3 regions of the Streptomyces sp. NPDC050610 genome follow, and region 3 is predicted to be linked to each of the others. Evidence: riboswitches for the same ligand, from Rfam matches in the RefSeq annotation. Region 3 holds a riboswitch; each other region holds the start of a gene.
What was found. A riboswitch is a leader RNA that binds a small molecule or an ion and turns the genes downstream of it on or off. The one in region 3 is predicted to bind cobalamin.
Positions count from the first base shown of each region.

Region 1: it holds a riboswitch for cobalamin, as region 3 does, so the genes downstream of both, AB0I22_RS14095 (ABC transporter substrate-binding protein) here and AB0I22_RS26085 (cobalamin biosynthesis protein) in region 3, are expected to answer to the same signal.
Region 2: it holds a riboswitch for cobalamin, as region 3 does, so the genes downstream of both, AB0I22_RS28290 (ABC transporter substrate-binding protein) here and AB0I22_RS26085 (cobalamin biosynthesis protein) in region 3, are expected to answer to the same signal.

Region 1 is NZ_JBFAIV010000009.1:126,650-129,916, forward strand. It holds gene AB0I22_RS14090 (iron ABC transporter permease) at 1-398, opposite strand, end outside; gene AB0I22_RS14095 (ABC transporter substrate-binding protein) at 395-1,393, opposite strand; cobalamin riboswitch at 1,429-1,560, opposite strand; gene AB0I22_RS14100 (DUF6603 domain-containing protein) at 2,289-3,267, shown strand, end outside.
Region 2 is NZ_JBFAIV010000027.1:12,523-15,789, forward strand. It holds gene AB0I22_RS28290 (ABC transporter substrate-binding protein) at 1-1,475, opposite strand, end outside; cobalamin riboswitch at 1,527-1,656, opposite strand; gene AB0I22_RS28295 (PA14 domain-containing protein) at 1,815-3,267, opposite strand, start outside.
Region 3 is NZ_JBFAIV010000023.1:59,673-62,939, reverse strand. It holds gene AB0I22_RS26095 (inorganic phosphate transporter) at 1-573, shown strand, start outside; gene AB0I22_RS26090 (hypothetical protein) at 592-831, shown strand; cobalamin riboswitch at 1,011-1,145, shown strand; partial or broken gene AB0I22_RS26085 (cobalamin biosynthesis protein) at 1,200-2,141, shown strand; gene AB0I22_RS26080 (cobyric acid synthase) at 2,888-3,267, shown strand, end outside.

The DNA.
Region 1 (3,267 bases), on a different contig from region 3:
ATGGAGCCGATGAACGCGGCCACCGGCAGCGCGACGGTGCTCGCGGTGCCCGCTCCGACCCCGAGCACGATGACGAGGACCGCGCCGGAGGAGGCGCCCGACGAGGCGCCGAGCAGGTACGGGTCGGCGAGCGGGTTGCGGACCACGGCCTGTAGCACGGTTCCGGCGACGGCGAGCCCCGCGCCGACCACGACGGCGAGGATGACGCGCGGCATCCGCACGTCCCACACGATGGACGCGAACGCGCCGCCGCGCTCACCGGAGACCAGGATGCGCAGCACCTCCCCCGGCGGGATCCCCACGGCCCCGATGGCGAGTCCGGCGACAGCCGCCGCGCCCACCGCCAGGACGAGCACGGCGACGAGCAGGGGAAAGCACCGGGTGCGGACGCCGCTCACTTCGCGTCGGGGTGCAGTTGCGCGGCGAGGCCGTCGACGGCGTCGGCGGCGCGTATCCCGAGCACGGCCGAGGACAGCGGCAGCACCGCGAACCGCTTGTTCTTGATCGCCGGGACGTTCTTGAGCGCCGGGTCGTCCAGCAGCCGCTGCTTCTTCGCGGCGACGCTGGTGCCGCCGTAGTCGTAGATCACGACGACGTCGGGCTTGCGGGCGATGACGCGTTCCCAGGAGACGTCGGCGAAGGACTTGCCGACGTCCGCGAAGACGTTGCGGCCGCCCGCGCGGCGGATGATGTCGTTGCCGAGCCCCTGGCCGCCCGCGGTGAACGCGCTGGAGTCGCCGGAGTCGTACACGAACACGGAGACCGGCTCGATGCCCGTGAGGCGTGCGGCGACGGAGTCGAGGCCCTTCTGTTCCCGCGCGATGAGCTTCTTGCCGCGCTCGGGGACGTTGAAGATCCGCGACACCTGCGTGACCTCGGTCTTGAGGTCGTCGACGCCGATCGGCCCCTTGGCGCAGCTCTCGATGTTCAGGCGGGTGTTGATCCCGGACTTCTGAAATCCGGTACGGTCGCGGCCCTCGCCCTTGTCGAAGGCGCTGGCGTAGCCGCCGTACACGAAATCGGGATTCGCGCCGAGCAGGGTCTCCTTCGACGGGTACTTCTCGGCGAGCACCTTCACCGAGTCGTAAGCCTTCCGGTATTCGGGACTGATCTTGTCGTCGAGATAGGCGGTGCCCGCCATGCGGTCCTTCAGCCCCAGGGCGAGCAGGATCTCGGTGGCGTGCTGATTGAGCGCGACGGCCCGCTTCGGCGCCTGCGTGAACGTGGTCTTCACTCCGCAGTTGGTGACCGTGTACGGGAAACCGGCGGCCGCACCGCCCGCCTTGTCGTCGCTCTTGTCCGCGCCGGATGAGCCGGACGTGCCGCACGCGGCGAGCGGGAGCAGCAGCAGAGACGTCAGAAGCGTGCGCGAGACCGCGCCGGTGCGGAGCATGTACATGCCTTTCCGAGGGATCCTCGTCCCCGGTCGGTACGGAAAGGCGGCCAGACAGTATCTGGCTGCCGGCCGCGCCCACGAGAGGTCGACCGGTCACAGTGGCGGGACCGCGCCGGATTCGCACCGGCTTCCTGGCCCTGACCGCCTTGATTGAGTGAGCACAGTGTGCCAGACGGCTGATCGGGGCCCGCGGCTGAGCCCGCCAGGCGGCCCCGCCCCGGGAGCGCCCTCTGCGCGTCCGCAGAAACCACTGGATACGGCACGAAGGCGCTGAAGTTCCGGTCGACCCAGCCGAGGGGTGGTGCGGCGCGCTGCGGGCGGTCCGCTCCGTACGGGCCGAAGCCCGGCCGGCATGGTGATCACCGGCGCCGTTCCATCCGCACACGCCGAGGACCCGGCATCGGCCCGGACACCGGCCGTCGAGCAGCACGGTGAGATCCGATAGGGAGCCGATGATCCACCGACCCCCTCGGCGAATCACCACGAAAGACCGAGGTCAAGGACCGAATCCCTTTGGTCCGCCGCACGGAGAGTTGTCCGGGTATCACCTTTCAGCCAATCCGCTAACCGAAAGTAGCCATCCATGCACTTACCGTGGGGTGCTGATTAAGATCTCGCAGTGGATGCCCTGGCCCTTTCCGGGCCCGCGCCTGGGTGGTGCCTGGGTGGGCCTTCCCACCTTTTCCGCCGATTCGAGGGCTGGAGCGCTGTGACAGCACGTGTGGAAGATATCCGTAAGCTCCTCGATCAGACGGGCCCGGGAGGTGCTGTCGAAATTCCGGGGTCCGTCCTCGGCGACCACGGTGCCGCGGCGCTGGTTCTGCGAGGGGGCCTCTTACGGGTCGAGGGCGCTATATGCGACCCGGGTGAATTCGCGGTCACGGGGCGGGCCATGACCACCGCGTCACCCGCCCCGGTCCCGGTGCGGGTCTCTTTCACCGATGACGGCGAACGGGTGACCGGGACGTTGGCCGCCGCCGACCTGGGCGAGGGCCGCGGGCTGGTGCTGGTCGACGGTGCCCCGGCCGGGGCGCCGCTGCCGGCCGGGGCCTGGGCGGTGGCGGACGGCCGTGCCCTGCGGCTGACCCGGCGGGCTCCCGTGCCGACGGCCGACTCCGGACGCCTGGACGGCCTGGGCCGTGCCCTGCCCGCGGTGCGACGGCGTACCGGCGGTGAACGCGAGGCTGATCGTGGCCCGCAGGCCCTGGTCACCGACAACGGCGTCTTCATCCCCCGCCCCGGGCCTCGGCGACGCAAGGGCGTGCGGATCCTGGAGGCCCCGTCGGTACGCGGTTGGTCGCCGATCGGTACGCCGGGCGGTGAGAACGGCCTGAGCGTGGACTACGCGAACCCGCCGCTGCGGATCGCGGGCGCGCTGACCGCGCTGCCGGCCTCACCGCCCTACAAGGCGGTGGTCGGCGGGGTACTGCTGGTGGACACCGGGGCGTTCAACGGTTCCGCGATGGGCGCCTACGTCATCCCCGACAACGGCGGCGAGCCGTCGCTGTTCGCCTACGGCTCGCTGGGCAGCGCCACCGGGTTCGGTCCGCCGATGTTCCAAGTACGCGGAATCTCGGCGGGGTTCGGCTGGAACAGCCGGGTGCGGGTGCCGGCGGCCGACGCGCTGAGCGGTTTCCCGTTCCTGATGGCGCTCGACGACCCGGGAGCGATCGGGGCCGACGACGAGGTCGATCCGCTGAAGGTGCTGGGGGAGCTGATCAGTGGCCCCGCCCCCTGGGTGCGCCCGCAAGAGGGTGACCTGTGGTTCGCCGCGGGTCTGGCCTTCGACTGCTTCGAGACTTTCCGGGGCCATGCGATGGCGCTGGTCCAGACCGGCTCGGACCTGACGATCAGTCTGCTGGGGGTCGGCG
Region 2 (3,267 bases), on a different contig from region 3:
TCGTTGGCGTCGGAGAACGCCCACACGAGCAGTCCGGACTCCTCGCGAGCGATCTTCTGGGCGCGGGAGAGAAGCGCGAGGCGGTCCTGCTCACCGCGGCTGGTGCGGGCCCGGTCGAGGAGGACGTCGAACTTCTTCGAGGCGTACTGCGTCTGGTTGCGGGCGGCTCCGCCGCGGACGCGCTGCTCAAGGAAGTCGGAGACCGGCAGGGTGGAGGTGGTATTGAAGGCTGCGATGCCCTTGGTCTTGATCTCGCTGAAGTACGTGCTGGAGGCGCGGGTGTTGACGGTCAGCTTCAGCCCCACTTCGCGCAGCTGCCGCGCCATCAGGTCCGCGGCCGGCTCCCAGGCGGCGTCGACGGAGCTGGTCTCCACGGTGATGTGCAGGCCGTCCGCACCGGCTTCCTTCACCAGCTCGCGCGCCGCGTCGACGTCCCGCTTGAGGGGTTTGAGGTCGTCGGGGTAGCCGCGCAGGCCGAGGCCGAACAGGTCGTCGCCGGCCTCGCCGTGACCGGCGAGCGCGACTCTGACCAGGGCTTCCCGGTCGATCCCGAGCCGAACGGCGCGTATCAGCCGCGGATCGTCGAACGGTTTGCGCCCGGTGCGCAGGAGCAGTTGCTGCGCGGTGGCCCGCTTCGCGGTCAGCAGTCGCGTCGAGCCGTCCCTCTTCAGCCGCTCCACGGAGGAGCCGGCCATGTCGGCGCCGTAGTGCACCTGGCCCGACAGCAGCGCGTTCAGCCGCGCCGACTCCTCGTTCGCGGGGACGATCTCCAGCTCGGCGATGTGCGGGGCGCCGTCCCAGTGGTCCGCCCAGCTCCGGTAGCGGGCGGTGCCGCCGGGGGTGAACGACACGTAGGTGAAGGGGCCGGAGCCGACGGGCTTGCGGAAGTCGGTCGTCCCGTCCGGGATGATCTCGGTGCCGGGGCCGGCGAGGACGGTGGGGAACTCGAAGTTCGGCGCCTTCAGCACGAAGACGACGGACCGCGTGCCGTCGGCCTTGCTCGCGGTGAAGTCGATCGCGGAGAGCAGCACCTGCGAGGGCGAGCCGGTCTCGGGGTCGGCGGCGCGGCGGTAGCTGTACAGGACGTCCTTCGCGGTGACCGGCCGTCCGTCGTGGAACTTCGCCGCGCGCAGGCGGATGCGCCACCGGGTACCGGAGGCGTCGCTCTCCCACGACTCCGCGAGCCTTTCGCGGACCGACATGTCGTCGGCGTACGTACCGAGGGTGTCGTAGAGGGCCTTGGCGCGGGCCTGGTCGACGAAGTTCGGGGCGACGTGCGGGTCGAGGGTCTCCTGGGAGCCGCCGGAGGTGAACGCCGCGCGGAACCGGTCGCCGCCGCCCCCGTCCTTGGTGTCGCCTCCGCAGCCGCTGAGCAGGCCGGTACCGGCGAGCGCCAGGGCGCCTGAGGCGGCCAGTACGCCCCGCCTGCCTGGTCGCGGTCGTCGCTCCGGCTGCGTCCGGGCATGCGTCGTCACATCGATCCTCTCCGGGGTGTCCTCGCCCCTGCCGCTGGACCGGCGACGGGTCAGTCTTCTGGCTCCCGGATCGTCGCTCGCCTCCGCCTTCCCGCCCGCTTAGCGCGGTCAGTGGCGTGCGGGAGGATCGCTTCCCGGTCACAGTGGCGGGACCGCGCCGGACTCGCACCGGCTTCCTGGTCCCCGTCGCCTCGTGCGCTCATTGTGGCGCACGGGGCGACGGGGGCTTCAACCCGGTGGGATCAGGCGGGGAGAGCGGCCGTCCGCCCGCGGCGAGCAGCCGGCCGCCCTCCCGTCATGGCTCGATCAGACCGGCCGTCATGGCTCGATCAGGCCGGCTCAGGCGCACCCGGCGGGCTGTGCCCGCGAGGCGTCGCGGATCAGCGCCCGCTGCGCGTCGTGCACCCGTTTCACGTCGGGCTTCACGACCCTGCGGTCATAGGTGAGCAGGCCGTTCAGCTCGCCCTCCACATCGGAGATCTGCGTGTAGACGGCGCCGTTGCCGCCCTTGCAGGCCAGCGCCCGCACCTCCTTCAGCTTGTCGAGGTAGGCGTCCGTGTACGTGGCCGGGTCCACGTCCACGTACGACTGCTGCACGGACCACGCGTGTCCGGGGACGCCGAGCCCGAGGCCGCCGTACTCCCCGGCCACCAGAGCCCGTTTGCCGTCCGGGTGCGGGGGCAGCGCGGGGCTCGGATATCCGTGCTCGTCCATGATGTCGCCGGTGCCGCCGTCGACCCCGAGGTTGAGCCCCGACATCGAGTTGATCAGCCGCGTCGGGTCCCACGCCTTGGCCTGGTCGGCGACGCGGGCCTCGTCGTACTGGCCCCAGCCCTCGTTGAACGTGACCCACATGGCGACCGACGGATGGTTGTAGTGCTGGTCGATCATGGTCTTCAGCTCACGCTCGTACTCGGCGCGCGCCGCCGTGCTCGGGTTCACCCCCGCCGCCATCGCCGGCATGTCCTGCCATACGAGCAGCCCCAGCTTGTCGGCCCAGTAGAACCACCGGTCCGGCTCGACCTTGATGTGCTTGCGGACGGAGTTGAACCCCATCCGCTTGTGCATCTTCAGGTCGTACGCGAGTGCCTTGTCGCTCGGCGCGGTGTGCAGCCCGTCGGGCCAGAACCCCTGGTCCAGCGTGGCCATCATGAAGACGGGCTTCCCGTTCAGGACGGTGCGCGGAGTGCCGTCCACCCGCTGCACGGAGATCGACCGCATGCCGAAGTAGCTCTTGACCCGGTCCCGGCCGACGCTCACCTTGAGGTCGTACAGGTAGGGGTCGTCCGGCGTCCACAGGCGCGGCTTGGCGATCTTCAGGTCGAGCGCATGCCCCGACCGGCCCGTAACGGTGCCGACCTTGCGCTTTCCGGCGTACACGGTGGCAGTGACCGGAAGGCCGCTGCGCACGCCCGCGGTCTCGACGGTCAGCCTGCCGCTCGCGTCGGGCGTCAGCTTCAGACCGGAGACATGATCCGCGGCGACGGGCTCCATCCACACGGTCTGCCAGATCCCGGAGGAGGGTGTGTACCAGATGCCGCTGGGGTCGAGGCGCTGCTTGCCCATCGGCGGGTTCTCACCGTTCGCCGCGTCGGTCGGGTCGTACACGCCGACGATGAGCTCCTGGGTGCGCCCCGGCTTCAGCGCGTCCGTGATGTCCGCGCTGAACTTGTCGTACCCGCCCTTGTGATCGGCGACCTTCTTGCCGTTCACGTACACCTGCGCCTGCCAGTCGACGGCGCCGAAGTTCAGCTGGAGCCGCTTGCCGCGGCCCACCTGCCAGTTCGCCGGA
Region 3 (3,267 bases):
ACCTATCTGGGCGGCTGGCGCATCATCCGCACCATGGGCAAGGGCATCACCGACATCCAGCCGCCGCAGGGCTTCGCCGCCCAGACCGGCGCGGCCGCCGTCATCCTCTCCTCCTCCCACCTCGGCTTCGCGCTCTCCACCACCCAGGTCTGCTCCGGCGCGGTGATGGGCTCCGGCCTCGGCCGCAAGGGCGGCGTCGTCCGCTGGTCGACCGCCGGCCGCATGGTCATCGCCTGGTGCCTGACGCTCCCGGCCGCGGCCCTCGTCTCCGGCGGCGCGGCGCTCCTCGCCGATCAGGGCGACTGGGGCATCACCGCGGTCGCCGTCCTCGCCCTCGCCGTCTGCGGCGCGATCTGGGCGGCCTCGCGCCGCAAGCCGGTCGACCACACCAATGTGAACGCGCCCGAAGCCGCCGCCCCGGGGGCCGCGGACGCCCCGGCCGCCGAGCCGGCCGGCGTGGTCACCGCCGCGCTCCAGAGCGTCGCCCCGCCGCCCGCCGGTCCGCTCGCCGCGGCGGACGCGCCGGGCCCCCAGTCCCACGACCTCGCCCCGGCCGCCGCGGCCACCAGCTAAGGAACCAGGAACCACGCCATGAACATCGACTGGGCGGCCCTCGGGCAGGTCTTCGGCGTCAGCCTCGTGGTGACGGTCGGCATGGTGGGCGTGTTCACGCTCGGCATCGTCGGCACGTCCCGCAAACCACGGGAACAGGGGAACGGCACGGCCGCCGCGACCGGCGGCCCCGGCGCCCTCGCCCGCACCGGCGCGTACGCCTGCTTCGCCCTGTGCGCGGCGGTCGTCGCGTACGGCATCTACCTCATCGTCGCCTGAGCCGGGCGACGGCGGCGCCTTCGGGCCCGCCGGGCGGCGGAGCGTTTCGACGCCGCCGCCCGGCGGGCCCTTCCGCGCTTCCCGCTGTGTGCCTCCGCACACTCCCCCGTCGCAGGTCAAGCGTGAGTTGACGGCCGTTCCCGGGCCATGGTGGACTTCCGGAGCCAAACGGCGACAGCAGAGGAAGCCGGTGCGAATCCGGCGCGGTCCCGCCACTGTTACCGGGGAGCGCTCCCCCACTGCTCACAGGCCACGGCTCGCCGACAGCGAGCTGGAAGGCCGGGGAAAGCGCGGATCCGGGAGCCAGGAGACTCTGGTCGCCGGTCACGTCGAGCCAGGGCGCGGACCCTGAGTGAGGACACATACGGATGCGTGCCGGTCACGCCCCTTTCGCGTACGGCGCCGCCCTCGGCTTCCTCGGCGACCTCCTCGCGGGCGACCCCCGCCGCGGCCACCCCGTGGCCGCCTTCGGACGCGCCGCCGCCGCGGCCGAGCGCGCCCTGTGGCGCGACCACCGCGGCCTCGGCGCACTGCACACCGCGCTGTGCGCGGGCGGCGCCGCCGCGGGCGGCGCGCTGCTGGCCCGTGCCGTACGCACCGCCCCCGCGCCCCGCGCCGCCGAGACCGCGCTGACCGCCGCCGCCGTCTGGGCCGTGCTCGGCGGCACCTCCCTGGGCCGCGAGGCGCGGGCGGTCGGCGGCGCGCTGGCCGCCGGGGACCTCGCGGCGGCGCGGGAGCGGCTGCCGCATCTGTGCGGGCGCGACCCCCGCGAACTGGACGAGCAGCAGATCGCGCGCGCCGTGGTGGAGTCCGTCGCCGAGAACACCTCGGACGCGGTGGTCGGCGCGCTGGTGTGGGGCGGCCTCGGCGGAGTGCCGGGGCTGATCGGCTTCCGCGCCGTCAACACGCTGGACGCCATGGTCGGCCACAAGTCGCCGCGCCACCGCCGGTTCGGCTGGGCCGCCGCCCGCCTCGACGACGTCGCCGGCTGGCCGGGGGCGCGGCTGACCGCCGTGCTCGCCGCCGTCGCCGGGCCCGACCCGCGCGGCGCGTGGCGCGTGGCCCGCCGCGACGCGGCAAAACACCCGAGCCCCAACGCCGGCCCGGTCGAGGCCGCCTTCGCGGGCGCCCTCGGCGTGCGCCTCGGCGGCACCCTCGCCTACCAGGGCCGGGTCGAGCACCGACCCGTACTCGGAGCGGAGCTGCGCCCGGTCGCCGTCGCGGACATCGAACGGGCGGTACGGCTCTCGCGGCGGGTCTCCCTGCTGGCGCTGGGCTGCGCGATCGCCGGACGGGCGGCGCTCCTGGCCGCCGCGGGCAGGGGGCGGAGCCGGGGAGGCGGCAGCGCGGCCGAAGCCGTCACGGGCGTGGCGCGCGCTGTCGCGGGCGTGGCGGAGGCGGCGGAGGCGCTGGGCCGTACGGGCGCGGCCGGACGGGCCGGAGCGGTCGGCCGTACGGGCGTGGCGGGCGACGTCACGGGCGTGAGCAGGAGGAGTACGGGCGTTGGCGACGGACGGACCGGGGCGCCGGTTGTTGTCCCTGTCCCGAGCGACGAGGCTGGGGCGGCAAGAGCGGTGGCGGGCATAACCCGCCGCGCAGGTGCGGCCTGCGGGCCGGTCGGCGCGGCGAGCAAGGTAACGGGCGTGACCGGCCCGGCGGATGCGGCCGGCCGTACGGGCGCGGCGGGCGACGTCGCTGGCGTGAGCAGGAGGAGTACGAGCGTTGCCGACGGACGAACCGGGGCACCGGCTGCTGTCCCTGCCCCGAGCGACGGGGGCGGCGCGGCGGGGGCGGTAAGAGCGGTAACGGGTGTGAACCGCCGCTCGGGCGCGGCCTGCGGACGGACCAGCGTGGCCGCCGCTGTCGGTCCCGGCCGGGCAGGTGCCGCAGGGCCGGGGCGCGGTGCCGTCCTGCTCCGTGGTGTTGCGGGAGTGGTCGGCGGGGTGGCAGTGGCCGGTGTTGTGGGCAGGCTCGTGGCGGGTGAATGGGGGCCGGTGTGGGTTCGCGGAGCGAGGAGACAGCGGTGACAGGCGACGTACACGGGCCGGGCGGCCCGATCGGCGGTGGGCTGCTCGTCGCGGGGACCACCTCGGACGCGGGCAAGAGCGTGGTGACGGCGGGGATCTGCCGGTGGCTGGTCCGCAAGGGCGTCAAGGTCGCCCCGTTCAAGGCGCAGAACATGTCGCTGAACTCGTTCGTGACCCGCGAGGGCGCGGAGATCGGGCGGGCGCAGGCGATGCAGGCCGCGGCGGCGCGCGTGGAGCCGAGCGCGCTGATGAACCCGGTGCTCCTCAAGCCCGGCAGCGACCGCAGCAGCCAGGTCGTACTGATGGGCAAACCGGTCGGCGAACTCAGCGCGCAGGGCTATTTCGGCGACGGCGAAGCGGCCCGGTACACCGGGCGGGAGCAGCTGCTCGGCACCGTGACGGAGTGCCT